Linked DNA regions of Corallococcus sp. EGB. Each later gene encodes a partner of the first gene's protein in a complex. Links are inferred from orthologs where the notes say so. Each region holds a gene or a part of one and is shown on either strand. Other genes may lie near its edges. The genes, in order: KYK13_RS25450 and gcvH.

Region 1 (15,583 bases):
GGCGCGCGCGATGGAGGCCTCGCTGCCGGAGCCCGCCGCCACGCTGCTGCACCAGGTGAACACGCGCGATGTGACCGTGCTGGGCCCCCGGCTGCTGCCTTTCGTGAAGGGCTTCGCGGGGGATCCGTCGCTTTCGCCGGAGCGGTCCCCCGCGCCCGAAGCGCCCGTGTACCTGCTGCACGGGACGGATGACTCCGTCATCCCCGCCATCGAGTCCACGCTGCTGGCGCGCGCGCTGGAGCCGCACACGCGGGTGCACCTGCTGCTCACGCCGCTGATCACCCACGCGGAGATGGATCGGTGGGCCGGTGCGACGGATGCGCTGAAGATGGTGCGCTTCTGGTCGGCCCTCCTCGGCGAGTAGTGCGCCGCCACGCGACTTGACGTCCGCGGCCGGGAACGGCTGCCATGGCGGACATGTCCATGTCCCTCATGGTGTCGTTGGGCTGGCTGTTGGCGGCATCGCCCTCGCAGGCGAGGCGCATCGTCCCGTGTCCGCCGGACTCCGCCGATTGGAGGTCGGCGCAGGAGGAGCTGTCCGCGTTCGACGCTCGGATGGAGGCGCTTCCAGAGGATGGCGAGGTGGAGGATGTGCGGTCGGGGCTCCAAGTGCTGCTGAGCCACCGCTGCTTCGGCATCGCTCGCGCGGAGGAGAGCCGGGAGCCGCTGACCTGGGACGAGGAGACCGTCGCGCCCGCGCTCGCGTTGAAGACGTGGTGGCGCGACGGGGGAAAGGCGTACTTCACGTCTCAACTGGAGCTGGGGCGTGCCGGGGCACAGACCGTCGTGATTCCTCCCGACCTTCGCGGCGTGCTGGCGCGCGAGGCCGCCCCGAAGCATCGGCTCGCGTCCCTGCTGTGCCCGCTGAAGGCCGGCGAGTGCGGCGTGGAGACCGAGGCCTGGCGCGCGCGGGCGGAGAAGGCCTTCCGTCCGGAGAACCGGCGCCCCGGCACGTTCAAGGAGGATGAGCCGATCGCGCCGGACTGCATGAAGAAGGCCCGGAGGCACCCATCCCGGCTTCGCTACATGGCCTGGCGCGCATGTCTGGACACGAGCCTGAAGACGCGGAATGTGGTGCCGGCGCTGCCGCTGGGACGCATCCGCGCGCCGACGGACGGCTGGCTGGTGATCCGGGGCCGGCGAGGGCATTACGACTTCTGTGATCAGCTCGACGCCTATCACCTGGCGACCGGGACCGTGTATCGCTCGAGCAGTTGCTCCAACCTGGCGTTGAAGTCCGATGGCAGGGTGGACGTGGCGGGAACGGACGCAGCAAGGCAGTCCGGCGTGAAGGTGGGGCGCGTGTCGCCGGAGCGGATCCGTGAGCTGTCGTGGATGCTGCTGCTGGAGCCGGAGGTGGAGGACCGGGTGCAGGTGGCGGCCGTGCGCGTGCCGGTGCCGCCCGGCCTCCGCGTGGAGTGGCCCGCGACCGATGAAGGGCGCGAGGGTGGGGTGATGGGCGGCACCGTCGGGGGCTCCACGGCGCAGACGACCCTGAGCTGGAAGTGGTTTCCTCCCGGGGGCGTGGAGCCCCTGTCGGGCAGCTTCCGGTTTCCCTATGCGTGGGCTCCCGGCGAGGACCACGCGAACGTGCTCATGACTGAGGCCGAAGCCACGTTGCAGGAGGGCTGCCCGGCGTTGCCCGTTCCGGTCCGGGAGCTCGAATTCACGCGCGAGCCCGGCGTCAACCGCATCGACGCGCCGGAGGGCGTGTCCAAGGTCCAGGACGCGCGGGTGGACGCGCTGCTCACCTGGAGGCCTCCGCCGGGCTGCGCGCCGGGCAAGAACGGTGGGTAGGTCTCCGCACGCTGACGGTTGCAACAGCAAGCATCATGGAGGGCAGCCGTCCAGGCGTCACGCAGGCGACAGCGCCCTTGGGGGATGGTGGCGCGGCGGTGGCTCTGGTTGATGCTGACGCCCCATGAGCGTCCGCATCTTCGACGTCCTCCCCCATGAAGACGTATTGGATTACGTGCAGCGCCTGAGCGGCGGCTTCGATGCGCGTCTGTATCAGCAGGTGCTGGGCGCGGCGAACGCGTTCAAGGAAGGTGACGCGGCCATCGGTGTCGCGGCGTCGGACGAGGACTCGCGGCGCAACGCGCGGGCCCTGCTGTCGCGCACGCGGTTGGACGACCTGCACGCGCATCCCCCCTTCGAGGACCGGCTGCACGTCTTCAACCTGGAGGCGTGGGATTCAGCCCGCTGGAAGCGCGTCGGGGACTGGACGCTGGGGCGGCTCAAGGACTTCCTGCTCACCGGGGAGGAGTCGGCCGTGCACGGCGTGCTCGACGGGCTCCCCAGCGACGTCATCGCGTGCGTCGTGAAGCTGATGGACGACGCGGAATTGAGGGCCGTGGGTGGGCGCATCTTCCATCCGCTGCCGGGCAGCCGCGTGGGCGCGAGGGGCTATCTGGGCGCGCGGTTGCAGCCCAACTCGCCCACGGATCATCCGGAGGACATCCGCTGGCAGGTGTTCAACGGCTGGTCCTTCGCGGTGGGCGACGTGGTGCTGGGGACCAACCCCGTGTCCTCGGACGTCGCGTCCGTGGCCGCGATGGAGTCCGCGCTGCACGACGTGCTGGTGACGTTTGGATTGGAGGACGTGATGCCCCACTGCGTGCTCGCGCACATCGACGTGCAGGCGCAGGTGGAGGCGCTGCGGCCGGGCACCACGGGCATCTGGTTCCAGAGCCTGGGCGGGAACGAGGCCGCCAACCGCACGTTCGACGTGACGCTGGAGAAGATGGTGGCGCACGCGGCGTCGCGCACCGGGCGCTGGGGCCTGTACTTCGAGACGGGGCAGGGCGCGGACGCGACGAACGGGCACCACCACGGCACGGACATGCTCATCCACGAGTCGCGCAAGTACGGCTTCGCGCGGGCCCTCAAGCGCCGCGTGGCCCTGGCGCAGGCGGGCGCGGGGCGTGACGCGGCGCCGTGGGTGCACGTCAACGACGTGGCGGGCTTCATCGGCCCGGAGGTCTTCCGCACGCGCGAGCAGCTGGTGCGCTGCTGCCTGGAGGACATCGTGATGGGCAAGCTGCACGGCCTCACGCTGGGCCTGGACGTGTGCTCCACGCTGCACATGGACGTGACGCTGGAGGACCTGGGCTGGTGCCAGGAGCAGCTCGCGGAGGCCGGGCCCGCGTACCTGATGGCGCTGCCCACGCGGAATGATCCGATGCTCAGCTACCTCACCACGTCCTTCCAGGACCACGTGCGGTTGCGCGAGCGGTATGGCCTCAAGGTGGACGACCGGATGTGGGCCTTCTTCCAGCGCCTGGGGGTCATCGACGCGGACGGCCGCCCCACGAAGCATTTCGGCGACCCGGCCCATGTGTATGTGCACTACCGCCGGGCCCAGGGCGATACGCGGACGGAGGCGGAGCTGCGCGTGGAGGCGGAGGCGCGGATGGCGGAGGTGCGTGCCCGGGGCGTGCCGCTGGCGGTGGGGCACGGCGATGAGCCGTGGATGCTGGAGCCCACGCTGGAGCGGGAGGTGCGCGGCCTCTACGACGACGGCAAGGTCGGGCTGTGGTCGGAGCTGTCCGACGCGGCGGTGGCGTCCATCCAGGGCGCGGCGCGGCTCAAGACGCGCTCCCTGGACCGTCGCGACTACATCCTGCACCCGCCGTCCGGCGAGTCGCTGGACGAGGCCTCGGAGGTGACGGTGCGCGCGCTGCGCGACCAGCACGCGGGCCGGTACGACGCGCAGGTGGTCGTGTCGGACGGGCTGGACCCACGGTCGCTGATGGACGAGGGCCACCTGGCGCCGTTCCTGGCGCGGCTGCGCGCGGAGCTGGAGGCGACGGGCTGGACGGTGGCGCCGGAGGTGCTGGTGGTGAAGCACGGCCGGGTGCGTGCGGGCTACCAGGTGGGCCATCTGCTGTTCGGCGCGGAGGGGGACCTGCGTCCGCGCGCCCTGGTGCATGTGATTGGCGAGCGCCCCGGCTCCGGGCACCACGCCTTCTCCGCGTACCTCACCGCGCCGGACGCGGACACCTGGGCGAAGCCTGCCGCGGTGGACCACGACCGCACCCGGCTCATCGCCGGCATCTCCGACACCAGCGTCAGGCCCGAGGACGCCGCCGTGGAGTCGGCGCGGATCCTCGCGGAGGCGCGGACATCAACCGCGCTCTTGGTGTCGGGGATGGCCTAGACGCAGCGGCCGAGGATCGCGGATGCACACCGCCTGCCCTTCTCCCATTCATGCCTCGAAGAGGCTGTACAGCTCCTCCTCCTGCGCGAAATGGAGCGTGAGGATCGCGTGCAGGCCGTAGAGGGCCCGGCGCAGATCGCGCAACTCCTCCGCGCGGGGGCCTTCGGGGGGAAGCTGCGCGACCAGTCGGTCGAAGAGACGCGTCAGCCGATGGATCTCGTGGTGTGTCTGGATGAGCGGTCCCGTCGGGTCCTCGTCCTTGAGCATCTTTCCGAGCAGGGGGTAGGCCGTCTGCTGCTCCTCGCGCTCGTGCGGCAAGAGCTTCGCCTTGAGCATCTCGTCGATACGCTGGAGCTGGGCGCGTGCATCGGGCGGTTTCAGTGAATCGAGCCGTGCCGCCAGGGCCGCGAGCTCGCTGACCTGTGGGCGCAGCGAGCGATGGGCGGAGGCGAGCCCCTGCGCGAGCCCCTTGGCCTCCGCACGCCGGGGCGCGATGAGCCCCCCGCCGCCGAGGGCGCGCAGCGCGTTGAGAATGACGAGGACGTCGATGGCTTCCTGGAGGATGGCTCCCGCGACCGGCGGGATGTAGCCCGCTGTCGCGAAGACCATCGCCACGAGCGAGAGCCCCATCCCGACGAAGACGCTTTCCAGCGCGATGCGCCGGGTGCGCTGCGCGATTCGCATCGCGAGAAGGAGCCCCTCGAGCCGGTCCGCGGTGAGCACGACGTCCGCTGCTTCGGAGGCGGCAGTCGCGCCGCGCGCGCCCATCGCGACGCCGATGTCGGCGAGCGCCAGCGCCGGGGCGTCGTTGATGCCATCGCCGACCATCGCCGTGACCCCCTCGGCCCGGACGCGCTTGATGACCTCGACCTTCTCCTCCGGAGTCCGCTCGGCGAACACGCGATCGATGCCCAATGCATCGCCGACGAGCTCGGCGACGTCGGGATGGTCGCCCGTCACCATGTGGATACGCCGGACGCCCTCGGCTCGAAGCGAGCGCAGTGCGCGGGGGGCTTCCGGTCGAATCGGGTCCTGCAGCAGAAGGGCGCCAGCGAGTGAACCATCGATGGAAACATAGACACTCGATGAACCTTCGACCGCCGTACGTATGGCGAGCGAGCGCAGCTCCGGCGTGGGTGGCGTGTCCGGGGCGGCGAAGGCGAGCTGGCCCACCGCCACGCGCCGGCTGTCGACGGTCCCCGCGATGCCAGTGCCCATCTGCTCGCGAACGTCCCGCGGGAAGCTGACTGCGACGCTCCGGCTTCGCGCCTCCGCGAGGATCGCGGGTGCGAATGGATGGACCGAGACCTGCTCGACGGACGCCGCGTTCCGGACGACGTCGTCCGAGGACACGTGCCCGAACGCTTCAACCGCGACGACCTGAGGTCGCGCGGACGTGACAGTCCCCGTCTTGTCGAGCAGCAGCACCTGGGGGCGCGCGAGTGTCTCGAGCGGTCCGCCGCCCTTGACGATGATGCCGTGCTTCGCAGCGCGCGATACGCCGGCGATGATCGCCGCCGGCGCGGCCAGGATGAGCGGGCAAGGGGTCGCGACGACGAGCACCGCGAGCGCGCGGGTCGGACTGCCGGCCGCGAACCACGCGAAGGCAGACAAGCAGAGCGTGAGCCCGAGGAACCCAAGCGCGTAGCGGTCCGCGAGCCGGACGAACGGCGCCTTCGCCTCCTCGGACGCCTGGACCAGGCGAATGATGCCCGCGTACGTGCTCTCGGCCGCGGAGGCGGTGACGCGCAGCTCGAACGGGCCACCCGCATTCGTGCCCCCGCTGCGGACGGGCGTGTCGGCGTCGAGCTGCACCGGCTTCGATTCGCCCGTGAGCGCGGATTCGTCGAGCACGGCGCGTCCGCCGCGGATGATGCCATCGGCGGGAACCACCTCTCCGGGCTTGATGAGGAGGACATCGCCGAGTGCGACCTCGGCGACGTCCACGTCCACGATGTCAGCCCCTGCGCGCCGGTGCGCGATACGGGGCGCCCGCTTGAGAAGCGCCGAGAGTTCACGGCGGGCTCGAGCGACCGCGAAGCGCTCGAGCGCCGCTCCGCCCGTGACCATCACGGAGATGATGGCGCCCGCGAGGTACTCGCCGAGGGCCAGCGCGCCCACCATCGCCAGGACGGCGATGAGGTCGACGCCTGTCTCTCTTCTCAGAAGTCCCTTGATGACCGAGACGAGCGTGGGAACCAGGACGACCGCGGTGGCGGCGGCCCACGCCCAGCGAGCCGCGTCGCCAGCGTGCGCCACGTAAAGGATGCCGCCAGCCGCCAGACCCGTGAGGGCGAGGGCGAGCGGCGCCATCTGCCACAGCGATCGGGCGTCCTTGCGCACCACGCCGAAATCCTTTCTGGCCCAAACCGTGCTGGCGCGTTCCCTACCAAGGTGTAGCCATGGCCAGGCGCGCGCAAAGGGCAGGGAAGGTCGTCGGGCTGGCGGGCTTAGGGCTGTTCGGTGTCCTGCTACCGCAACGAGACGCGCCGGACGTGGGGCGGGGCGCGCGAGCAGCGCTGCGTACGTCTGTCTTTGAGGCCTTGGATGAAGGCGCGACCTGGCACTCAAGGCCAGGTCACGCTACCGCTGACGTCAGCGGCTCAGCACTCCTGGATGTACTCGGAATAGACCGACCGGCCGCCCCAGTAGTAGAGCCCGCCGCAATAACAACCATACTCACCAATCAACTGGGTGTGCGCGGCGTCGTTGTAGTACCGGTACAGGTTCGCATTCGGCTCGTTGGAACAATCCGGCAGCGGCGCCTCCTGCGTGCCCAGGTCCGGCTGCGCCTCCTGCTCCATGGGACCGCCACAGCCCAACGCCATCGCCAGCACACTACCGAGAATGAATGAACGCATGTGTCCTCCGAGAGGGGGACGAAAAACATACGCGGTCCAGGACTGTGCGTGAAACAGGTATCGCGGATTCTTCATGCGAAAATAGGATGACGTGTTGCATCGCAGACCAGTGTGTCAGCGCGTCGCGGCGATGCTCGCGGCGGTGCGCACACCCCCCACGGCGGTGGCCAGGGTGCTCTGGCCCGGGAACACGGAGTCCCCCACGACCCACAAACCGCGCCGGACCTGGAACGGTCCCAGGATGCGGTAGTTGTCCAACCCCGCGCGCCGGGGCACGCCGCCCACCGCGCCGGCCTCCCGCAGCGTGAAGCGCTGGAACGTGCGCGGCGACGCCGTCATGACGTGGACGACATTGGCCATCCACTCCGGGAGCAGCGCGTCCAGGTTCTCCCGCATCCGTGCATGGAGCCCGGCGAAGTAGGGCGCCTGTTCCTCCGGCGTCATGCGCGCGAGCTTCTGGAGGGGCACGTGCGTGGACACCGTCACCGTGCGCTGGCCTGGCCTCGCGCGCCCTTCGTCCGAGGCCCCGCTGATGGACGCGAAGAGGTGGTTGCCTTCGATGAACGGCGACTGCTCGTCACGCACCAGCTCGAAGTGATGCGCGCTTCCGGAGTCACCCTCGGGAGGCCGCACCACGAGGTACAGCATCGCCGCGCCCCAACCCTCATCCACCCGCTCCGCGAGCGCATCCACCCGGGGAAGCCGTCCCACCGGGACATCGAGCAGCGTGCGCAGTCCGTGGGGCAACACGTTGGCCACCACGTGCCGGGCGAGCAGCTCACCCCTGCGCGCCGTCACCCGCCAGCCTCCGTCCACCGGCGTCACCGCGCGCACGCGGTTCGCCAGGAGCACGTCGCCGCCCCGCGCGGTGATGGCCTTCGTCAGCGCCGTCGCCAGCTGGCCGATGCCGCCCCGCACGTGTCCCGTGCCGCGCCAGTAGTAGTCCATCGCCGCGAAGGCGAACGGGGCCTCGGCTTCCGCCGCGGGGCACTGCACGGTGATCTGACAGAGCGCATCCAGGTACGTGCGCAGGGGCGTGAAGTGCTCCAGCCCGTGATGCGCGAGCGCCGCGCCCAGGGGGCGTCCCAACCACCGCGTCAGCGGTGCGTAGGACCACGCACGCCCCGCGTGGCGCAGCAACGTCTTCAGGCTCAACGGCGGCAACAAGTCCGGGTCATCGAACAGCGGCCACAGCGCGCTGGCCACCTGGGTCTGTGACTCGAAGAACCGCCGCACGCCCTGCACGGGTGCTCCGGGCAGCGCGCACAGCTCCGCGATGAGCCGGCCCCGGTCGCGATGCACCGGCAGCCGCATCCCCGGGGCCCGCAGCTCCACCAGCGGGTCCAGCCAGTCCACCGTCACGTCCAGCGCGTGCTCGCGGATCCACCGGCCGAAGAGCTGATGCTCACTGAAGCCGGAGAAGAGCGTGGCGCCGGACTCGAAGCCGTAGCCGCCGCGTCGGAAGGTGCTCGCACATCCGCCCGGGTAGTTGAGCCCTTCGCACAGCACGACCCGGGCGCCCCGGCGACACAACTCCAGCGCCGTGCCCAGGCCACCAAAGCCCGCACCCACCACCACTGCGTCGTACCAGGTGTCCGCCATTGCGTTGGGAAAGGAACCGGCACCGGAAGCGGGCCGGGGGAGACCCGCTCCTTCCGGTGCCGGTATCGCGCACATGGCCAGGCGCGACGGGACTTTCCTAACGACGCAATACTCCCGCCGCGATTCTTTTCCCCCTCCCGAAGGGGAGGCAGGCATCCGGACGCTTCCACTGGCGGACACCTGCCCCCGCGGTTACGGCATCTTCAGCCGGATGTTGAACGTGTACGAGACGTTCACCGGACGGCCCTGGAAGGTCAGCGGCTGATACGTGCGCGAGGCGAGGGACTCCAGCACCGCGTCATCCATGAACGGCAGGCCCTTGAGGATGCGGCAGTCGCGCACCCGGCCCTCCGAGGTGATGACGCACTTCGCGATCATCGTGCCCTCCACACCCGCGCGCCGCGCCTCGTCCGTGTAGCTGAGCTGCGCACCGCTGAGCATCTTCGGCGGCGTCATCCCGCCCTGGAAGGGGAGGACCTCCGTTCCGGTGGGATCGGTCGGGATCACCGGCACGCCCACGAGCCCGATGGCGCTGGTGCTGTTCGGATCCCCATTCGGGTCTCCCACCGGCCCGGTCTCTCCCGTGCCCGTCGCGTCCGTGGTGGCCGCCGCGTCCGCGATCGTCGTGGGCGTCGGATCCGGCTTCGCCTCCGGCGGATCCGCGGGCAGCGGCTTGACGTTCCGAGGGACGCGGTCCGTGCGCGGCTTGGGCTTCGGCGCCGGTGCGTTCGTGGCCGGTGTCGGCTGCGCGGTCTGCTTCACTCCCTGCCGGATGGCCGGCGGATGGAAGACGATGACCGGATCGGGCTGCTCGACGGTCTCGGGCGGGCGGCCGGAGATGAAGACCACCAGGCCCAGGAGCCCCGCGTGCACGCCGATGGACACCCACGCGCCCGTGCCGAACCGACCCGAGCGCAATCCCCGCCGTTCGATGACCGACTCAAACATCTGACCCGCCTCCTGGTTGGAGGGGACGCTCCAGACGCCCCCTCTCCACAAGATGCAAGGTACGAAGTCGCGTCAGCGGAAAGGCCGACGCGGCTCCATCTGTCGGTCATGGTTCCGTCATGACGGGCCGCCGCCTGGCACTTCCATGCGGTAGCCCACGCCGCGCAGCGTGTGGATGGTGAAGCCGGACGTGCTCGTCCAGGCGAGCTTCTTCTTCAGGTTCGACACGAAGTTGTCCACCGTGCGCGGATCCACCACGACGTCGCGGCCCCACACCGCGTCCAGGATTTCCCCCCGGGGCAGGGCGCGGTCGCGGTGGCGCAGGAGGAACGCCAGCAGGTCGAACTCCGTGCGCGTCAGGTCCACCTCGCTGCCGTCCGCCCGCAGCACCGCGCGGCGGCCCAGGTCCAACGTGAAGGTGCCAAAGGTCATCACCTGCGGCGGCGCCGTGCCTGCCCGGCGCACCAGCGCCTGCACGCGCGCGAGCAGCTCCCGCAGCCGGTAGGGCTTGGTGAGGTAGTCCTGTGCGCCGGCCTCGAAGCCGCGCACCAGGTCGTCCTCCAGCGAGCGCGCGGTGAGCATCAGCACCATGCTCTTCACGCCTTCGGCGCGCAGGCGGCGGCAGAAGCTGTAGCCGTCCTCGCCCGGCAGCATCACGTCCAGGATGAGCAGGTCGAACACGCGCGACTGCAGGTGCGGCGCCGCGTCCTTCGCGGAAGGGGCGTCCGTCACGTCGTAGCCCTCGTCGCGCAGGTTGTCGCGCAGGCCCAGGCGCAGGTTGGCGTCGTCCTCGACGATGAGGATGGATGGGCGGGTGGAGGAGGGGGGCTGCGTCTGCGTCGTCATCGGCGCGTCTCGGGAAAGGTCAGGGCGAAGGTCGTGCCTTCAGGGCCGGAGGAGGCCACCTGGATGCTGCCCTGGTGCAGGCCCATGATTCTGCGGCACAGCGCCAGCCCCAGGCCACTTCCATGCACCTCCGGCCCGGGCGTTGTCAGTCGGTAGAAGTCCTGGAACACGCGCTCCCATTCCTCCGGGGGGATGCCCACCCCGTTGTCGCTGAAGAGCACCGTGGCCCCGTAGCCCGGCTGCGGATAGGCGCGCACGGTGAGGACCACCGGGCTGCGCAGGTTGTAGAGGCAGGCGTTGCGGCCCAGGTTGGCGAAGAGCATCCGGACGAGCGACGCGTCCGCGTCCAGCTCCACGTCCTCCACCTCCGAGCGCAGCTCCACCGGCACGGTCACCGCGTCCATCAGGTCCTCGCGCAGGTTGCCCACCGCCTCCTCCAGCCGCACCCGCGCGGGCCGCAGCGCCCAGCGCCCCTTGTCGATGCGGTTGAAGGACAGGATGTTCTCCACCAGGAAGTGCAGCCCCTCCGCCGCGCGCACGATCCGCGTGGGGTAGTCCCCGGCCTCCGGGCTCTTGCCCAACCGCCGCTCCAGCGTCTCCCCCAGCAGGCGGATGGACGCGAGCGGCGTGCGCAGCTCATGCGACACGGTGGAGACGAAGTCGCTCTTGAGCTCCACGAAGCGGTACTTGCGCTGCTGCGCCACCACCGCCAGCGCCGCGATGGCCGACGCGAGCGCGCCGCACGCCGCGACGAGCAGCGTCTTCAGGCCATACCGCGCCTCGATGTCCGCCTCCGCCGCGGCCCAGCCGGGCGTGGCCACCTCCAGCCCCGGGTGCTTCAGGGGGCGCGCCACGCCGCCGGGGCCCAGGCGCACCTGGCCGTCCCGGGGGATGAGGTTCCGCCCGCGCAGCTCCTGCGTGAGGTCCGCGAGCAGCGCGGACATGTCCACGGCCAGGCCGTGCACCTGCTCGGCCGCGGGCTCCACGTACCACTGCTCGGCGAGCAGCGTGGGGCCGTCCAGCGGCTCAGGCAGCACCAGCGCGCCCGCGCCGGCCTCCTGCACGCGCGCCACGAAGGCGTCCGAGGGCTCCTTGAGCGTCTGGCTCACCGCCACGATGCGCGCCTGGAGGAAGTTGAAGTCCGGCTGCGTGAGCTGGGACCGCGAGCGCAGCACGTTGCGCTGCAGGCCGGCGTCGCGCGCCATGCCGCCCAGTTCCTCCGGAAGGCCCTCGCGCACCAGGGCCCGGATGAGCGGCGGCGTGTCCTCGCCGCGCTGGAGGTACTCCACCGCGAGCAGGGTGAAGGGCAGCTCCTGGTCGGGCGGCAGCGGGTGCGCCGCGTGGTAGCGCAACAGCGACTCCACCGCGGCGTCCGCGCGCGCCTCGTTCCCGGAGAGCAGGGCGGCCTGCGCCGCGCGAAGCCGGCCGAGGCGCTCCTGGTAGGGCGCGGGGGCCTGTCCGTCCTGCAGCGCGTGCGCCAGCATCGTGTAGTTGGCCTGGGCGGGGACATCCGTGCCCTCCCGGGGCCAGTCCACGCGCGGCAGGAACTGGTGGCCGCGGAAGAGCAGGTAGTAGCCCTCCGCCGGCAGCAGCGGGTCGCCCACGGCCGCGTTGAGCGCCGGCAGGCGGGTCTTCATCAGCTGCGCGAGCGCCGTGCGCAGGGACTCCGCCGCCAGCTGCTCCAGGGCCACCCGGCGCGAGCGCACCTGGGCGCGGGCGTCCTCGCGCTCCTGGGTGAAGATGCGCTGGAGGCTCACCAGCCCCCAGCCGAGGGCGAGCAGCCCACAACCCAGCGCAATCAATGTGGGGAGGAGTCGGCGCAGCATTCGCGTCCCGCCGGACTGTAGCAGTGTCGACAGGTTTTCGGGCCTGGGGCCTTCGGGGTGAATAAAGTGGGGATGGCCCGCGTCCCCTCGGGTGTCTGGAGATTGGAGACGAAGTCATGGGTTCTCGATGGTGGGTTGGATTGATTGTCGGCCTGGCCACCCAGGGGGCGTTCGCGCAGACCTCGCCGGTCGCCGCGGATGACTGGGAGGACGACGAGTACGCACAGCAGTCCAATGCGGCGGACGACTCCGGGCCCATCGCGCCCACCGCGCCCCCTGACCTGCCCGCCGAGTCACCGACCCCCCGGCCCTACGCCGGCGCGGTCTGGACATCCGGCCACTGGTACTGGGACGGCGACAGCTGGCAGTTCAAGTCCGGCGGCTGGGTGGAGCGCATGCCCGGCTACCAGTACATCAACGGCTACTGGGCGCAGGACGGCGACGTCTGGCGCTGGGTGTCCGGCGGCTGGGCCCAGGAGGGCTCCAACGAGGTGGAGATCCCCATCGAGGTCGCCAGCGAGGACGTGACGGCCACCCAGGCGCCTCCGGCCCTGCGCGTGGAGTCTCAGCCCCCCGCGCCGGCCCCGGACTACGTCTGGGCCCCGGGCTACTGGTACTGGGGCGCCAACGGCTACGAGTGGGTGTCCGGCACCTGGATGGAGCCGCCGCGCCCGGGCCTGGTGTTCGTGTCGCCGCACTGGGTGCGCCGCGGTCCGTCCTGGGTGTTCGTGGGCGGCGGCTGGGGGTGGAACGGCTCGGTGCGCGTCATCGTCCCGGTCTACCGCCACGCGCACATCGCGCTGTCCTTCGGCCGCCCGAACCTGTTCCTGCGCTCGTGGTACCGCTACCCGGGCGTGTCGTGGCGCTACTACGGCTACGGCTACCACCGCTACCGCCCGGGCTACTACTCCTCGTACTCGCGGCCGGGGCCGTACCGGTACGGCCCGCGCGTGCATGACGCGTCGCCCGGCCGCTACAACGGCCCGTCCTACGGTGGCCGCGGCTACAGCCATCCGGGGCCCTACCGCTCGCAGGGCGGCGGGGTCCACTCGTACAACAATGGCGGCGGCAACAGCGGCGGCTGGGGCGGCACGCGCAGCCCGCCTCCGGGTGGGCGCGGGACGAGCGGCGGCGTGCACCAGGCCGGCGGCTGGGGTGGCGGTTCAGGCGGACCGCGTCCGGCGTCGAGCGGCGGTTGGGGCGGCGGGTCCTCCTCGGGCGTCCACCAGAGCAGCGGCGGCCACGGCGGTGGCGGTGGGCGCTGGGGGGGCGGCTCCGGCGGTGGCAACTCCTCGCACGGCTCCTCCAGCCACGGCGGTGGGAGCGGCGGCTGGGGTGGCGGTCATGGCGGTGGCCATCGCTGAATGAAGTGACGGCGGGTGGGCCGGGTCAGACCTCGACCTGGCCCATCAGCCACGTCTCCAGCTCCGCCAGCTCGCGCTCCTGGGCGGGGTGGCGGGCGCGGACCTCGGCGACGGCCTGCTGCATCCCGCCGCGGCTGTGGGGCTTGCCGGTGAGCGCCGTCTGCAGATCCTGCACGAGGTCCGGGTAGAGCGCATCCGAGAAGACCTGCGCGCGGGTGACGTGTCCGTTCTCCGTGTCGACGTGGACCTCGAAGAAGCCCCACGACAGGTACTCCACCATCTGGTGGCTGAAGCGGGGCGCGTTGCCGAAGCGCCACTCCCACGACGCGTAATGGTCGAAGGTGCGCTTGAGCGACGGCTGGCCTTCCAGGAAGGAATGCTCCAGCAGCTCCGGCTCCGCGGTGGCGCCGTGGAAGTCGCAGAAGGCGCCAATCATCGCCTTCACCAGCGACTCATGGGAGACGTCCGCCTGGAGGTCGCGGATGTTCATCACGCGCGAGCGCACCGACGCGCTGCCCTTGGACTCCAGCTTCTTCGGGTGCGGAGTGAGGTAGTGGGCCAGCCGCGACAGGTTGGCGTGGATGAGGAACGTGCCGTGGTGGAAGGCGCGGTCCTTCGTCTCGCGGTACGCGCTGCCGCTGATCTTCCGGGGGCCGTCCTCCAGCGGAATCACCAGGTCGTTGCGCCCGGAGGCCTGCGCCGTCACGCCCAGCCGCGACAGCGCGTCCAGCAGGATGGTGACGTTCGCCGTCTTGTTGTAGCCCTCCTTCGCGGACAGGAACGTGAAGCAGGTGTTGCCCAGGTCGTGGAACACCGCGCCGCCGCCGCTGGTGCGCCGCGCGAGGAAGACCTGGTCCTGCTCCATGCGCGTGAGGTTGCACTCGGACCAGGGGTTCTGGTTGCGGCCGATGACGACCGTGTTGTCGTTGCGCCAGAGGAAGAGCGTCTGGGTGGAGGGGTCCAACTCGCGGAAGATCCAATCCTCGGTCGCGAGGTTGAACCAGGGGTTGTACGTCTCCGACAGGAGGATGCGGACGCGCGGGGCTTGAGACATGGGCGCGGATCATAACCGCCCGCCACGTGCTTGCAGGGACTTGCGCCGTCCAGCGGGGGACATCCTGCCCGTCCCGGGGGCGATGGCCGCGCGGGGCCTCGTTTCGGAAGACTCGCGCGCGGCGACGCGGGTCGAGCGCCAGGGGTCGGCCATGCATGGAGTGTTTTCGCTGTCGCGTCCGCGGGCAGGCGGTCCGGTGGTGTTGTGGGGCGGGAATCAGCCGTCCGGCAGCCTCAAGTACCTCACCTTCGCGCGCTACCTGGCCGCGATGCCCCCGGGCTCGCGTGGGTTGGTGGAGACCTCCGGAGCGTCGAGCGCGCTGGCGCTGGACGTCCTCGGCCGCGAGCGGGGTCTGCCCACGGTGGCCCTGACGGACGCGTCGGGCGAGGCGTACCTGCGCGCCCACGGCTTCCAGGGGCAGGTGAGGATGGCGGGCTCGATGGCGGACCTCCTGGCCCAGGCGCGGTCCCTGGAGCGCGACGGCTGGTGCTGGCCCCGCCAGCTCACCAACCGGGCCCTGGTGGCGTGCGTGGAGTCCTGGGCGGCGGGCTTGCGCGCGCAGGTGCGCGAGCGCTTCCCCACGGTGAGGCACGTGGTGTGCGGCTTCGGCACGGGCGCGACGCTGGTGGGCCTGACGCGCGTCTTCACCGCCGGCGGCTTCAGCGTCACCGGCTTGCAGCCCGCGCCCGGCAAGCCGCTGCCCGGCTGGCGCACATGGGAGGGCCAGAACCTGGGCGCGGAGGATCTCTTCTTCGAACACCAGCCGCGCATGCAGCTGTCCACGGCCGCGCCCGCGCCCGACCCCTTCACCGCGCTCAAGGAGTGGACCCACCAGCAGCCGCATCCCGAGCGCGTGCTCATCGTCGCGCACAGCGCCCGGGAGCAGGACTCCGCCCGGGCCTGAAGCACCGCGCACCTACCGG
Region 2 (15,604 bases), 280 kb from region 1 along the record:
TTCAACGTCGCCTGCCTCCGGCGTACGTGGCCATCCTGCGTGAGCGCAATGGCGGCGTTCCTGTCCGACGCTGCATTCGTACGACCGCACCGACATCCTGGGCGCCCGATCACATCGAGATCTCGACCCTGCTGGGAATTGGCTTTGAGGATGGCCTCGATGGCGAACTGGGCAGTGCGTACATGGTCCAGGAATGGGGATACCCGGACATTGGACTGGTGATCTGCCACACGCCTTCTGCAGGGCACGACACCGTGATGCTCGACTACAGCGAATGTGGCCCACACGGTGAGCCGCGTGTCGTCTACGTGGACGAGGACAGGAGCGTCCTCATCCTTGCCCCTGACTTCTCCAGCTTTATCCATTCCCTACGCGAGTCCCTGGGGGCCAAGGAGTGAGGTGAGGGTGTTTGACGTGCTTCCAGGAAGTCCGGCCTGCTCAGGTGAGCGTCGTTGGTGCTGCGGGTTGCCAGACGGGACGAGGCCGGATCGGAGTGGAACGAGGGCGCTTCCTTCGAGCCTGGCAGGGGGCTCTCGCGAATGTGCTGAGGTGTCTTCAGTCAGCTGGCGGCTCGCGGGAGCACTTGGATGGTTGGACCGCCCTGCCGATACGAAGCAGGGCGGTGAGGCAACTTCGCTTACAGACCGCAGACGTAGGGGCCGCCGTGACTCTTGCAAGCGTCGTAGCGGATACACCAACCGTCTGGCGTCGAATAGGCATACATGTTGAAGCCGTCGGCGCAGCGGACACTTCCGGTGGGAACCCGGCACCAACCGATGTCGATGTCCGGGTCACAGCTGGTTGGTGGTGCCATGGCGTGCACCCGGCTGTCTGACTGCGAGGCCTGAGTCTCCTGCGCTGCTTCAGGTCCGCAAGCGACAAGCAGCAGGGCGGAACCGAACGCCCGGCCCACTGACTTCGCTAATGTCTTCCATTGCATGGCTGTCTCCGCGACGGGATGGGGACCGCGGGTACAGTCTAGCCTGGAATTCCGGGTCGGGGTTACTGAGGGCAGATGAGTTCGGGGCCCTGGCTGTACTTGCAGACGTCGCGCTGGATGCACCAGCCATCCGGCGTCCAGATGGCATACATCTCGATGCCGTTATTGCAGGGCACACGGTCGCTGTAGACGCGACACCAGCCGACATCCACGCTTTCATCACAGCTGTTCGGCGGAGCCATGGCGCGCACCGGGCGACTCGACGCCGAGGCCTGATCCGTTGGCGATACCTCCTGGGCGGCGTCGGGACCGCAGGCGGTGAACAGCAACGCGCCAACCATCAGGGAACATGACCTCTTTGACAGCTGCTTTTGCATGAGCGTGTCTCCAGGCGATGCAGGGGCGTCGCGGAGCGAGTCTAGCCGCCATTCCCCTTCGCCCCGGACGGGACCTGACGGAAGATGCGCGCATGGGTCCGGCCTTGCACCGATGCGCAGTGGGCGGAGCCGCGCTGGGGCTGCTGCTACTTGCCACCCCCGCGCGTGCCCAGGACGCCACGCCCTTGCCCACGTTCTCGCTGGAGCGATTGGACCCGAACCCGGGCCTGGGTCCCTTGACGATGGGGAACGGGGAGCTGCTGGCGCCCGGGGACCTGCGCATCTCCTTGATGGCGCACTACCAGCACTCCTCCCTGCGGATCCCGAACGGACTGCTGGAGCCCTCGCTGGTCCTGTCCCGGACCACAGGACTGGTGTCGTTGGCTGTCGGTGTGTTGCCCTGGCTGGAGCTTCAGGCCCAGCTTCCGGGTGTCATCCATCAGAGTGGCGCGGACCTGAGCACCTCGCTGTCCATTGCCTCGCCGTCACGCAGCGGACTGGGCGCGCCGAGGCTCGCGGCCCGGCTGGGTCTGCTCGGGACCTCCGCTCCCGAAGCCTTCCATCTGGCGCTCGACCTGGACGCGCGGCTCCCCGTCGGTGGTTCTGGCGCGCTCGCTCGCGACCGGGGTATCCGCGGCCAGGGGCGGATCATGATGGGCAAGCGTTGGGGGGCGGTGGCTCCGGCGCTGGAGCTGGGCGTACTCCTGCGTCGCGCGGTGTCCGACTCCTCCGTGGAGCGCATCAACGGCGTGGGCAACGAGCTTCGCGCGGGTGCGGGATTGACCGTGGGCTATGCCTTCCGCGCGGAGGTGTCCGCGCTCGGCGCGTATTCCTGGCGACAGCAGCGCGTCAGTGGCGAGCTCCTGGGCGGCCTGCGCTACGCACCCGTCCGGCCCTGGGAGTTCTTCGCCATGGGCGGCGCGGGCCTGGGCTCGGAGCCGGGGACGCCGCGCTTCCGGGTGCTCGCGGGACTGGCGCTGCTCTTCGACAAACCGCCGCCTCCTCCCCCCGAGGACATCGTCTACGAGCTGGTCCAGGGGCTGCCACGCGCCCCTGTTGAACCCCAGCTCGAACCTGAGCCCACACCTTCCGAACCCTCCAGGCCCGAGCCGTCTGCGGAGGAGGCCTGGAGCGAGACCGATACGGATGGGGACGGCGTCGTGGACACACTGGATGCCTGCATCCACGAGCAGGGAACCCGAGAGCATGGTGGCTGCCCCGAGTCCGCTGACCCGCTCGTCTCACTGACACGCGAGCGGCTCGTCCTCCATGGTCAGGTCTTCTTCGAGGTCGGCGCGACCACCCTGCCGGGCCGCTCGCGTGTCCTGGATCAGGTGGCGCGGGTGCTGCTCGAGCATCCGGAAGTGGCGCGCGTCGTCATTGAAGGGCACACCGACGTGGAGGGCTCGTCCGCCTCCAACCAGCGCCTGTCCCTGGCCCGCGCGGAAGCGGTGCGTGACTACCTCGTGCGAAAGGGTGTCCCCGCCGAGCGGCTGGAGGCGCGAGGACTCGGTGCGCGCCGGCCGGCGGGCTCTAACGGAACGCGGGCCGGTCGGGGAGAGAACCGCCGCGCGGAGCTGCTGTTGATCCTGGGCGAGCCCACCTCAGCCCGGTCCATCCCCGCGCCGCCTCCTCCCTGAGTCCAAGGGACCTCCCTGGCGATGGCGCACGGCACGAACCTGTCCGACTGTCGGACAGGTTTGGACCGCATCGCTCCCGGAGCGGCCTCGCACCCCTCACCGCCCCCGCGCCCCGCTTTCAAAGCGATGGTGTCATCGGTACACTATGGTTGCTTCATGAACCCGAGAGGAGGGGGAAGGATGAACCGCGAGGAGCGCATTGCGGGAGGGTTGTATGGGTTGCTCATTGGCGATGCGTTGGGCGTCCCCTATGAGTTCCACCGGCCGGAGAGGATTCCGCCTCCGGAGGCCATCGAATACGACCCGCCGCCTGGGTTTGATCGCGCGCATCACCGTGTCCCACCGGGCACGTGGTCGGATGACGGTGCCCATGCGCTGTGCCTGCTGGATTCACTGACGTATCAGAAGCGGCTCGACTGCGAGGACCTGGGCCGGCGGTTGGTGAACTGGCAGGACTGGGGCTACCTCGCCGTCGACGGCGACGTGTTCGACGTGGGCATCCAGACCAGCACAGCCCTGCGCCGGCTGCGCGACGGCACCCCGGCAATGCTCGCGGGCCCCAATGGCACGATGGACAATGGCAATGGTTCACTGATGCGTGTGTTGCCATTGGCCCTGTGGCACCAGGGCAAGGACGCGGCGCTCGTCTCGGATGCCATGGCTCAATCGCGCGTCACGCATGGCCACATGCGCGCCCAGGTGTGTTGCGCGCTGTACTGTCTTTGGGCCCGCCGCATCCTGGAAGGCACCGCGGATCCCTGGGCCGAAGCCGTGGCCACCTTCCGCGACCTGTACGTGGAAGGCTTTCCCCAGCGTGAGGAATTGGAGGCGCACATCCGTCCAGACGACCCGGCACCGGGAACGGGCGGCGGCTACGTCGTGGACTGCCTGCGCTCCGCTCGCGCCTGCGTGGCGAACGGGAAGACCTACGAAGAGGTCGTCAGATCCGCCATCCGGCTGGGCCACGACACGGACACGACGGCCGCGGTCGCGGGCGGCATCGCGGGCCTCATCCACGGCCTGAACGGGATTCCGCACCGCTGGCGTTCCCAGCTGCGCGGACAGGAACTCGTGGAGCCGCTCCTGGAGCGGCTCATGAAGTCCCTGGGCTGAAGCCCTCAGTCCGGGAAGATTTCGAGTACGTCCTTCAACATCGCCGCGCCCGTGCCCCGGGCGCCCTGCTCACCGTTGATGACGGTGTTCACGCCGTGCAGGTCGCTGCGGAACACCGCGCCCATCTCCATCGCGCCCAGCCGGGCCAGGGGATGGGCCGCGTCCACGGCGGTGGGCTTCACGCTCCACTCCCACCGCTCCGGGCCCACGGGCTCCCCGCGAGCCAGCAGCAGCACCTGGCCGCCTTTCGCCTTCGCCGCGTCCAGTGCCGTCCGCGTCACGCCACGCATGCCCGTCACGGACACGTCCTTCAGCGCCGTGGGCACGCGCATCACCGCGTTGGCCAGGATGACCAGCTTGCCCGCCGTGTCCCAACCATCCACGTCCAGCGTGGGGTCCGTCTCCGCGATGCCCAGCGCCTGCGCCTCCGCCAGCGCGGCCTCGTACGTCCTGCCCTCCGCCATGCGGCACAGGAGCAGGTGGCTGGTGCTGTTGAGCACGCCCTCGAACCGGCCCAACTTCCCCAGCGCCAGGTCCCTGCGGCCCACGTTCACCAGCGGCATCGACGCGCCTACCGCCGCGCTGAAGCGCAGGGGAGGGCGGCCCGGCGACTCCAGGTCGCTCAAGTGCGCCAGCTCCTGGAACCCCAACACCAGCGGCCCCTTGCTCGCGAGCACCGCCGCCATGCCCCGCATCAGCGCTTCCCGCGTGATGTCCAACCCGGGCTGTCCATCCTGGAAGCTCGTGGGCGTGGCCTCCAGCAGGAGGTCCGCCTTCACCTCGCGCACCAGCTCGCGCCCGCTCATCCCCGGACGCCCCACCACCGGCAGCGACGCCACCGAGTGCCTCGCCCGCTTCACCGCGAGCACCGCCCCGATGTCCAACCCCTGCGGCGCCACCGCCGCTCCACCCGAGTCCGCCAGCCCCACCGGCAACAGCTCCAGCCGGTAGCGCTCCATCAGCAGCGACGCGCGCGACTGGAGGATCTCCAGCAGCGGCACACCCACGTGGCCCAGCCCCGTGAGCACGAAGCGCACCGTGCGGACGGCGCGCGGGCTCATGGCGCGAAGGCCTCGCGCACCCCCTCACGGCGCAGCGTGAAGAGCATCCACACCGCCACCGGCACGCCGATGAAGCACCCCGGCGTCAGCGTGTACATCGCGCAGATGGCGCCCACCGTCGCCAGGCCGTAGCCCTTGAGCTTCATCGCGTTCAACGCGCCCCAGATGGCCAGCAGCCCGCAGAGGACTCCGCCCACGATGGCCAGCGAGAAACCCACCGTGAACTCCAGCACCACCGGCGCCTGCCCCGGCGTCGAGAAGGGCGACGCCACCTTCAGCGCCGCCAGCGTCGCGCCCAGCAGGCTGAAGGCGACGTGCAGCACGCCCACGATGAGCAGGAAGAACGCCGGGAAGCGCACGATCTGGAAGATCTTGAAGCGCGGATCATTCGGCGCCAGCTGGGGACCCGGACCGCTCATGACCGCACCTTCAGCGCGCCCACGATCATCCGCGTCGCGGGGGACTTGTTCAGTGTGTAGAAGTGGATGCCCGGCACGCCGCGCGCCAGAAGCTCCATGCACTGCACCGTGGCGTGCGCCACGCCCAGCTGTACCACCGCGTCCGGCTGATCCTTCACGCGCTCCATCTGCAACGCCAGGCGCATGGGCACTGTCGCGCCGCACATGCGCGTGAAGCGCTGGACCTGCTCGTAGTTGGTGATGGGCATGATGCCGGGAACGATGGGGACATTGATGCCCACCCGCCGCGCCCGCTCCACGAAATCGAAATAGAAGGCGTTGTCGAAGAAGAGCTGCGTCACCACGAAGTCCATCCCCGCATCCACCTTGGCCTTCAGGTGCTTGAGGTCGTCCTCGCGCGACGCCGTCTCCACGTGGCCCTCCGGATAGCACGCACCCCCGATGCAGAAGTTGAAATCCTCTTCTCGGACGAATCGGACCAACTCCTCCGCGTAGCGGAAACCCCCAGGCACCGGCTCGAAGGTCGCCTGCCCCTGGGGCGGGTCCCCTCGCAAGAGGAGAACGTTCTCGATGCCTGCCGCGTCGAGCCGGCGCAGCACGTCACGGAGCTCGTCGCGGGTGTGCCCCACGCACGTCAGGTGCGCCATCGCCTCGATGCCGGAGTGCTGCTTGATGTGGGTGACCAACTCCACCGTCCGGTCGCGCGTGCTCCCGCCCGCCCCGTACGTCACCGACACGAACCCCGGCTCCAGCGGCGCAAGCTCCTCCACCGTGCGCAGGAGCGAGGCCACGCCGGCGTCCGTCTTGGGAGGAAAAAACTCGAAGGAGAAGCTCGGCTTGGAGGGGTTGAGGCAGTTGCGGATCTTCATGTTCGCGGCAGCTTAGTCCCTTCCGCGTCGGCCTTGATCGGAGAAGGTGCGCCGCTATAGTCCGCGCCGTTTCACCTCCCCCCTGTCCAATGGAGATGTCAATGACCCGGCGTACGCCCCTCAACGAGGCCCACCGCAAACTGGGGGCCCGCATGGTCGACTTCGCGGGCTGGGACATGCCGGTGCAGTACTCGTCCGTCATCGGCGAGCACGAAGCCGTGCGCAACGCCGTCGGCCTCTTCGACGTCTCCCACATGGGGGAGATTGAGTTCACCGGCCCCGGCGCGCTGGAGACCGTGAACCGGCTCATCTCCAACGACCTCGCCCGCATCCAGGACGGACAGGCCGTCTACGCGGGCCTGCTCAACGACGTGGGCGGCTTCGTCGACGACGTCGTCGCCTACCGCTTCAGCCCCGAGCGCATCCTCATCTGCGTCAACTCGAGCAACCGCGAGAAGGACTTCACCTGGATGAAGGCGCGCGCGGAGGGCGTCACCCCGGTGGACCGCAGCGACGAGTTCGCGCAGATCGCCATCCAGGGCCCCAAGGCCGTGGACCTGGTGCAGCGCCTCACGCGGGCGGACCTGTCCAAGGTGGGCACCTACCGCTTCACCGAAGGGGAGGTGGCCGGCGTGAAGGCCATCATCTCCCGCACGGGCTACACCGGCGAGGACGGCTTCGAGCTGTACTGCGCCGCCGGCGACGCGGTGAAGCTCTGGGACGCGCTGCTGGAGGCCGGGCAGCCGGACGGCGTGAAGCCCTGCGGCCTGGGCGCGCGCGACTCGCTGCGCACGGAGATGAAGTACGCGCTGTACGGCAATGACATCGACGACTCGCACACCGCGCTGGAGGCGGGCCTGGGGTGGATCGTCAAGCTGGACAAGGCGGGCGGCTTCATCGGCAAGGACGCGCTCGTCGCGCAGAAGGCCAGGGGCGTGGAGCGCAAGCTCGTGGGCTTCGAGCTCACGGGCGCCGGCATCCCGCGCCACGGCTACCCCCTCCTCAAGGACGGCGCCCGCGTGGGCGAGGTCACCAGCGGCACCATGGGCCCCACGGTGAAGAAGTCCATCGGCATGGGCTACGTGCCCGCGAACCTCGCCACGGAAGGCTCCACCTTCGACGTGGAGATCCGCGGCCGCGCCGTGCCCGCCGTCGTCGTCAAGACCCCCTTCCTCAAGAAGTCCTGATTCCCTCCCGTTCGCACCTGTTGCGAGGAGCCGCCTCCATGTCTGACACCATCCCGCAGGACCTGAAGTACACGAAGGAGCACGAGTGGGCCCGTGCCACGGGCAAGACCGTGGTGGTGGGCGTCACGCACCACGCCCAGGAGTCGCTGGGCGACGTCGTGTACGTGGAGCTGCCGAAGCTGGGCGCCACGCTCACCGAGGGCAAGAACTTCGGCGTCATCGAGTCCACCAAGGCCGTTTCGGACCTGTACGCCCCCATCTCCGGCACCGTGGTGAAGGTGAACGAGGACCTCACGGGCAGCCCGTCCCTCATCAACTCCGACCCGTACGGGAAGGGGTGGATCGTGGAGATCGAGCCCTCGGACGCCAGCCAGGTGGACAAGCTCCTGGACGCCGCTGCCTACGAGCCGCACACCAAGTAGCCACCGCGCGCGCAAGAAGTCCGGCGTCCCGGTTGTTAGAGACGCTCCATGTGGCACCGAGCCCGCTCGGACGCCGACCTTCTTGACGCACCTCACGCGAGCCCTTCCGACCATGTCCCTCAACTGGAAGTACCAGGAGTCCTTCGCCGGCCGGCACATCGGCCCGGAGACCCCTGAAGTGAAGCAGATGCTGTCCACGCTGGGCGTCACGTCGCTCGATGCCTTCATCGAGAGCGCCGTGCCCCCCGCCATCCGTTCCCAGGAGCCCCTGCGGCTTCCCGCGGGGAAGGGTGAGAACGAGGTGCTGGCGCAGCTGGAGGCCATCGCCGCGAAGAACCAGGTGTTCCGGTCCTTCATCGGCATGGGCTACCACGACACCCACGTCCCCAACGTCATCCTGCGCAACATCTTCCAGAACCCGGGCTGGTACACCCAGTACACGCCCTATCAGGCGGAGATCGCCCAGGGCCGTCTGGAAGCGCTGCTCAACTTCCAGACGATGGTGACGGACCTCACCGGCATGGAGGTGGCCAACGCCTCCCTGCTCGACGAGGGCACCGCCGCGGCCGAGGCCATGGCGCTCGCGATGCACGCCAAGGGCGACAGCACCGGCGGCGTGTTCTTCGTCTCCGAGGGTTGCCACCCGCAGACGGTGGACGTGGTGCGCACGCGGGCCCTCCCCCTGGGCGTGGAGGTCGTCGTGGGCGACCACCGCACGGTGGACCTGTCCCAGAAGAAGTTCTTTGGCGCGCTGGTGCAGTACCCGGCCACGGACGGCGCGGTGCACGACTACCGCGCCTTCGGTGAGAAGGTGCACGCGGCCAATGGCCTGCTCGTCGTCGCGGCGGACCTGCTCAGCCTGACGCTGCTCACGCCGCCGGGCGAGTTCGGCGCGGACGTGGTGGTGGGCAGCGCGCAGCGCTTCGGCGTGCCGCTGGGCTACGGCGGCCCGCACGCCGCCTTCTTCGCCACGAAGAACGCGTACACCCGCGTGATGCCGGGCCGCCTCATCGGCGTGTCCGAGGACTCGCAGGGCCGGCCCGCGCTGCGCATGGCGCTGCAGACGCGCGAGCAGCACATCCGCCGCGAGAAGGCCACGAGCAACATCTGCACCGCGCAGGTGCTGCTGGCCGTGATGGCCGGCATGTACGCCGTCTACCACGGGCCGGAGGGGCTCAAGGCCATCGCGGAGCGCGTGCACGGCCTCACGGTGGTGCTGGCGCGCGGCCTGACGAAGCTGGGCTTCAAGCCGAAGCACGAGCAGTTCTTCGACACGCTGCGCGTGGAGCTGACGCCCGCGCAGGTGCGGGGCGTGCTGGCCGCCGCGGAGGCCGCGCGGATGAACTTCCGCCGCATCGACGAGAAGACGCTCGGCCTGGCGCTGGACGAGACGACGCGCGCCAAGGACGTGGAGGACATCCTCGCGGCCTTCATCCAGGGCGCGAACAAGTCCGCCGCCCCGGTGAACCTGGACGAGGTCGCCGAGGGCCTGGAGAGCCCGCTGCTCCCCGAGCAGCGCCGCACGAGCGCGTACCTCACGCACCCGGTCTTCAACCGCTACCACTCCGAGACGGAGATGCTGCGGTACGTGCGCCGGCTGGAGGCGAAGGACCTGTCCCTCACGCACTCCATGATTCCGCTGGGCAGCTGCACCATGAAGCTCAACGCCACCGCGGAGATGATCCCGGTGACGTGGCCCCAGTTCAGCAAGCTGCACCCGTTCGCGCCCACCTCGCAGGCGGCCGGCTACAAGGTCGTCTTCGAGCAGCTGGAGCACGCGCTGGCGCAGGTGACGGGCTTCGCCGGGTGCTCGCTGCAGCCCAACGCGGGCAGCCAGGGTGAGTACGCGGGCCTGCTCGTGATTCGCGCCTACCACCAGGCGCGCGGACAGGGGCACCGCGACGTGTGCCTCATCCCGTCCTCCGCGCACGGCACCAACCCCGCCTCCGCGGTGATGGCCGGCTACCGGGTCGTCGTCACCCGGTGCGACGAGAACGGCAACATCGACCTGAACGACCTGCGCGCCAAGGCGGACGAGCACAAGGACAGGCTCGCGGCGCTGATGGTGACGTACCCGTCCACGCACGGCGTGTTCGAGGAGGAGATCCGGGAGATCTGCTCCACCATCCACGAGCGCGGCGGCCAGGTGTACATGGACGGCGCCAACCTCAACGCGCAGGTGGGCCTCACCGCGCCAGGCCTGGTGGGCGCGGACGTCTGCCACATCAACCTGCACAAGACGTTCTGCATCCCGCACGGCGGTGGCGGCCCGGGCATGGGCCCCATCTGCGTGGCGGCCCACCTGGTGAAGTTCCTCCCCGGGCACCCCGTGATCCAGACGGGCGGGGCGGACGCCATCGGCGCCATCTCCGCGGCGCCGTGGGGCAGCGCCAGCATCCTGCTCATCTCCTGGACGTACATCCAGATGATGGGCGGCGAGGGCCTGACGCAGGCCACGAAGATGGCCATCCTCAACGCCAACTACGTCGCGGAGCGGCTGCAGCCGCACTACCCGGTGCTCTACCGGGGCAAGCGCGGCCGGGTGGCCCACGAGTGCATCGTGGACCTGCGCCCGCTGAAGAAGACCGCGGGCGTGGAGGTGGAGGACGTGGCCAAGCGCCTCATGGACTACGGCTTCCACGCGCCCACCGTGTCGTTCCCGGTGGCGGGCACGCTGATGATCGAGCCCACGGAGTCCGAGTCCAAGGCGGAGCTGGACCGCTTCTGCGACGCGATGATCGCCATCCGCCAGGAGATCCGCGACGTGGAGGAGGGCCGCGCGCCCAAGGACAACAACGTCCTGAAGAACGCGCCGCACACCGCGCGCACCCTCACCGCGCCGGAGTGGAACCGCCCGTACACCCGCGAGCAGGCCGTCTTCCCCACGCCGTGGGTGCGCGACAACAAGTTCTGGCCGTCCGTGGGACGCCTGAACAACGTGCTCGGCGACCGCAAGCTCGTGTGCTCGTGCCCTCCCATCGAGGACTACGACACGCCCGAGCAGAAGGTCGCGTGACGTTCGAAGCTCGCTGACCTGACGCACCGGGGCCGTCTTCCAGCGCATCGGAAGGCGGCCTTCGTGTTTCTTCTAGCGGGCCCTCGCGGGCTCCACGTGGACCACCACGTCCACCACCTGCGGATAGGCGCCCTGCAGCGTCTCCTCCACCTTGTCCGCGACCTCGTGGGCCTGCGCGGTGGTGAGCTGCGGGTCGACCTCGATCTTCAGGTCCACGTACACGCTCTCCTCCATGCCCCGGCTGCGTACATCGCGGCACGAGCGCACGCCCGCCACCGACAGCGTGTGCTGGGTCACCTGCGCCGGATCCAGGCGCGCCGTGTCGGAGAGGATGCCCACCGCCTGCCGGACGATGCCGTAGGCCACGCGTGCCACGAAGACCATCACGGCCAGGGCGACGAGGCCGTCCGCGCGCGGAAAGCCCAGGGCCACCAGGCCAATGGAGATGAGCACCGCGATGCTCACGAACACGTCCGACAGCGTGTGCTGCGCGTCCGCGAGCAGCAGCGAGCTCTTCAGCTTCTCCCCGTAGTGCCGCTCCACGCGCGTCACGGCCAGGTTGATGACGAGCGTGCAGACCATCACCGCCGCCATCGTCACCGACACCGTGGGGTGCTTGTCGTGCAGGAGCGAGTCGAACGCCATGCGCCCCAGCTCCAGCATGCCCACGCCAATCATCGCGCCGATGCCCAGCGACGCGAGCGCCTCGAACTTGCCGTGGCCGTAGGGGTGGTCCTCGTCCGCCGGCTGCGACGCGACGCCCATGGCGACGAGGCCCAGCACGTTGGAGCTGCCATCGATGAACGAGTGCAGGCCATCCGCCGTCACCGACGCGGACTGGGCCATCAGGCCGAAGACGAGCTTGGCCATGGCCACCACCCAGTTGGCCACGAGGATGGCCAGGAGGACGAAGCGGACCTTCCGGTTGCGCTCCTGGAGCGCGGCGCCGCGGTCGAGAAAAGAGGCTTCCACGGTGGGGCAGGGTAGTGCCCCGGGCCCTCCACCGCGAGGCCTCCGTGCGTCCTACTGTCGGAACAGCCGCATCCGGGGGCCGCCGCCCATCTCCAGGAAGAAGCCAAACTGGAAGCGCACCGTCGCGTCCCGCCCCAGGAGGCCGGACGGCGGGTTGGGGAAGGGCTGCGCGCGCTTGAAGGACGCCACGGCCTCCATGTCCAGGAAGTCCAGGCCGCTGCTCTTCTCCACCTGGATGTCCTTCACCGCGCCGCGCTCGTCCAGGGTGATGGACAGCAGGGTCTGCCGGTCGCGCCCGGAGTAGATGTTCCCCGTCGGGTCGCGCATGCGCAGCTGCTCGTTGGGGTTCCAGTGCATGCCCACGCTCTGCTTCACGCGGTTGAAGAAGCTGGCGTACTTCCACTCGCGCGTGTTGAGGAAGGTGCCGTCGCCCTCCTCCTGGTCCTGGAGCATGTCGTTGGGCGCCGCGCCCACCACCTTGTCCATGGCTGCCTGCGAGGGCATCAGCGTGGCCAGGCCCGGAGACCCCGCGCGGCCCGCCGAGCCCTCCTGGTCGCTGTCCTCGCCCTGGCCGGGCTGGATGCGCAGGCGCTTCGCGTTGCCTTCGCTGGGGTCGCTCTCCGACTGGTTCTTCACCGCCATGCCCGGGCCGCGCTCGTGCGGATCCGTCTTCATGGCGATCTCCTGCTTGCGGCGCGTCTCCGGCATCTCGAAGACGGGCTTCTTGCCCCCCTGGGACTGCGCCCGGTCGTCCGCGCCCTGGCCGTTGTTGCCCGACACTCGCGGCGGCTGCACCTGCTCCTGCGGCGTGCCCTCCTGCTTCTGGGGCGCCGTCCGCTGGGGCATGGCATTGCGGTAGAAGGCCGTCTGGTCGCGGGCCTTCGTCTCCTTCTCCACCGTGTTGTTGTGCTCGGCCAGGTACTTCGCGTCCGGGGACTGCTGATCATTCCCCGGCGCCACGTCCACCACCTGGCCGTTGGGCTTCGTCTCGTCCGGCTTCTTCTCTTCCTTGGGCTCGCGCTTCTCCGTGGGCCGGGGCTTGGTCTGCTGCTGCGCCACCTGCCCCCGGTTCTTCGCCCACTGCTCGGAGCTGAGCGGCCTCATCGCCACGGACGTGGGCCGCGCCGGGCGCTTCTCCTGGGGGAGGCTCCCCTGCACGACGGACATCAGGAGCACGAAGCCCACGAAGGCCGCCTGGGCGAGGAGCGCCAGGACGGCCGCCACCAGGTAGCGCAAGGGCGCGCGCTGCTTGCGCGCGCGCCGCTGACGCCAGTCTGTCGAGGAACCCGTGCCCACGGCCTGATGATAAACCTCCGGACCGCTTCTACAGTCCCGAACGTGCGGCCCGTAACAGCCGGGACATGGAAGAGATTCGCGAGCGTCTTCGTTGGTGCTCCGGAAATGTCCGGTTCATCTCAGTAGATGGGGGCCACCTCCGCCCCGTTGAAGTAGAAGCGCAGGATCTCCGGATAGCTCTGCCCGGCCTCCGCCCTGCCGATGGCGCCTGTCTGACACATGCCCACGCCGTGGCCCCAGCCGCCGCCCCGGAACACCCAACCGGTGAGCCGGCCCTCGGCGTCCCGCTCGGCCTCCACGGTGGCCATGCTGCTGTTGAGCATCCCGAAGAGCCGCCGGATGTTCAGCTCCCCGCGCACCTGGGTGGCCCCCCGGGTGCCCGTCACGGTGAGCAGCCGGGCGCGCCCGGACACGCCGCGCTCGGACAGGGCCAGCCCCTGGAGGGAGCCCACGCCCAGCTTCTCCGTGAGTGCGTCCGCTTGGGCCTGCGTGAAGCGCTTCTCCCACCGGAACTTCGACGGCTGCGCGAAGCTGGACAGCTTGCACGCGGCGGGCACGTCCGACGTCGCCAGCCAGGCCTTGAGGTTCGACGGGGCGGGCACGTCCGGCGCGGGCTCGAGAAGATCCGGCCGGCCGCGCAGGCTGGGGTCGGGCGGGCCGCCCCACACCACGTCGTTGTCCTCGGTGTGGCCGCCGCACACGGCGCTGTAGACGGAGTCCACCAGCCGGCCGTCCTGGCTGAAGAGCGCCTGGCCCCGGGTGGCCTCCACCGCGGCGGTGGTGCTGGCCGCCTCGCCAGTGCGGCCCCGGTACACCGCGCAGTGCTGCTCCGAGCACAGCAGGTACGGATCCGCCAGGTGCTTGATGCCCACCTTCGCGAGCACCTCGCCGCGCGCGGTGACGGCCTGGGCCTTGAGCGCCTCCGGGTGCGCACGCGCGAAGATTTCGGACGGCACCAGGCCCTTGAGCAGATCCTCCAGGCCCACCACGTTCACCACCGCGAGCTTGCCGCTCCGGTCCACCGCGAACTGGAGCGCGCCCCGGAAGCTGCGGTCCTCGAACGCGTGGAAGTCGTAGCCCACGCCGTACTCCACCTGCCGCACGTCGAAGCCGCTGCCGTCCGGGGTCTCCGCGTCCAGCCGGTCCTGGGCCAGGCCCACCACCGCGTCGTTCTCGTCCATCAGCTCGAGGATGGCGCTGGCGGGCTTGCGCACCTCCTCGAAGAGGGTGGTGCGCAGGCCGTAGCGCTTCAGCAGCTCCGCCTGCTTCTTCGCGGCGGCCGGGGGCGTCAGCGCCTCGTCCCCCAGGAGGAGGTAGCGCCGGTTGTCGATGACCTTCCCCGCGATGCCATACACGGAGCCCAGCGTGTGCGTGCGCACCGCGAGCCCTCGCGCGCGCCAGGCCTCCTGCGCCTCCGCGAGCCCCGCCTTGTCCGTGAAGCGGAACTCGCCCAGCTGCAGCCGCGCGCTCCACTGGGCCGGCTCGCCCTGCGTCACCCGCACCGTCCAGCGCGAGCCCGCGGGCGCGTCCAGCACCTTGTCGCCCGGCCCGCCGAAGCGCAGCCGCATGCGGCCGCGGGGGGAGAACGTCACCACGTCCCGCCCCTCCATCAGCTTGATGGGGAGGCGCGGCTCGCCGTTGCGGAAGTCCAGGCGCTTCAGGTCCTGCGGCCCGGGCAGCCCCGACGTGAGCGGATCCTCCAGGCCACTGGCGGCGGGCGCCGTCACGCCCGCGTCGGTGGCGGTGGGGGAGGGGACGGAGACCTCCGGCTCGCCCAGCCCCCGGGTCCCCGGGGAAGGAGCGGGCGCCGGCGCGGCGCAGGAGGTGAGCAGCAGGGCGGTCAGGAGCAGGACGGCTTTGGACACGGCGGCGGCACCGTAGCCGCCATGGGGCCAACCGTCACGGTTCTCCCTCGTACTCCCGCGCGTCTTGTCGGGGATGACCGGCAGTGAATAGAACGCCCAACGCCGTGCGTTGCCCCTGCTCATGCGAATTCTTGGAGGCAACGGATTGAAGACGCGACCCAACCTGGTGGCCTCCCTGGCCGCCTGCACCCTGCTCTTCGGAATGACCGCCTGTGGCAGCGGCGGTGGTTCTGGCGGAGGAACCGGCGGTTCTTCGAACGCAGGGCCGGGCCCCCAGACGCTCGCGACAGCCACGGCCGGTCTAGGCACGGGCGGTTCAGGCACGGGCGGCAAGGCGCCGCCCATCGGCGTGCAGCCGGTGGAGAACACGCCCGCCGCGCAGATGCAGTCGCATGCGGACCACACGCCCATCGCGGAGCCGGGCCCC

Evidence for each region.
Region 2: the proteins of KYK13_RS25450 (region 1) and gcvH are in contact, whole or in part, in a crystal structure (PDB 3A7A), measured with the Escherichia coli proteins. The link is inferred for Corallococcus sp. EGB from one-to-one orthologs.

The regions. Positions count from the first base shown.
Region 1 is NZ_CP079946.1:6,196,407-6,211,989, reverse strand. What follows is about bases 12,647-15,583. They hold KYK13_RS25450 (lipoate--protein ligase), read right to left. Parts: upstream 14,661-15,583; coding sequence 13,632-14,660; downstream 12,647-13,631. Other genes in these bases: KYK13_RS25440 (hypothetical protein), read right to left, coding at 15,577-15,583; KYK13_RS25445 (pyridoxal-phosphate dependent enzyme), read left to right, coding at 14,812-15,564; KYK13_RS38925 (YXWGXW repeat-containing protein), read left to right, coding at 12,647-13,606. Also shown: KYK13_RS25500 (hypothetical protein), read left to right, coding at 1-364; KYK13_RS25495 (hypothetical protein), read left to right, coding at 409-1,797; ethanolamine ammonia-lyase subunit EutB, read left to right, coding at 1,922-4,159; KYK13_RS25485 (heavy metal translocating P-type ATPase), read right to left, coding at 4,208-6,505; KYK13_RS25480 (hypothetical protein), read right to left, coding at 6,763-7,020; KYK13_RS25475 (NAD(P)/FAD-dependent oxidoreductase), read right to left, coding at 7,135-8,622; KYK13_RS25470 (energy transducer TonB), read right to left, coding at 8,815-9,570; KYK13_RS25465 (response regulator transcription factor), read right to left, coding at 9,688-10,416; KYK13_RS25460 (HAMP domain-containing sensor histidine kinase), read right to left, coding at 10,413-12,242; more of KYK13_RS38925, read left to right, coding at 12,359-12,646. UniProt on the Escherichia coli protein: Catalyzes both the ATP-dependent activation of exogenously supplied lipoate to lipoyl-AMP and the transfer of the activated lipoyl onto the lipoyl domains of lipoate-dependent enzymes.
Region 2 is NZ_CP079946.1:5,909,629-5,925,232, reverse strand. Bases 6,379-9,336 are described here. They hold gcvH (glycine cleavage system protein GcvH), read left to right. Parts: upstream 6,379-7,644; coding sequence 7,645-8,028; downstream 8,029-9,336. Other genes in these bases: gcvP (aminomethyl-transferring glycine dehydrogenase), read left to right, coding at 8,141-9,336; gcvT (glycine cleavage system aminomethyltransferase GcvT), read left to right, coding at 6,521-7,606; metF (methylenetetrahydrofolate reductase [NAD(P)H]), read right to left, coding at 6,379-6,419. In the rest of the region: KYK13_RS24355 (SMI1/KNR4 family protein), read left to right, coding at 1-398; KYK13_RS24350 (hypothetical protein), read right to left, coding at 1,003-1,317; KYK13_RS24345 (OmpA family protein), read left to right, coding at 1,503-2,957; KYK13_RS24340 (ADP-ribosylglycohydrolase family protein), read left to right, coding at 3,138-4,070; KYK13_RS24335 (hypothetical protein), read right to left, coding at 4,076-5,131; KYK13_RS24330 (hypothetical protein), read right to left, coding at 5,128-5,550; more of metF, read right to left, coding at 5,547-6,378; more of gcvP, read left to right, coding at 9,337-11,044; KYK13_RS24305 (cation diffusion facilitator family transporter), read right to left, coding at 11,117-12,016; KYK13_RS24300 (energy transducer TonB), read right to left, coding at 12,068-13,312; KYK13_RS24295 (SpoIID/LytB domain-containing protein), read right to left, coding at 13,432-15,300; KYK13_RS24290 (nitrous oxide reductase family maturation protein NosD), read left to right, coding at 15,323-15,604. UniProt on the Escherichia coli protein: The glycine cleavage system catalyzes the degradation of glycine. The H protein shuttles the methylamine group of glycine from the P protein to the T protein.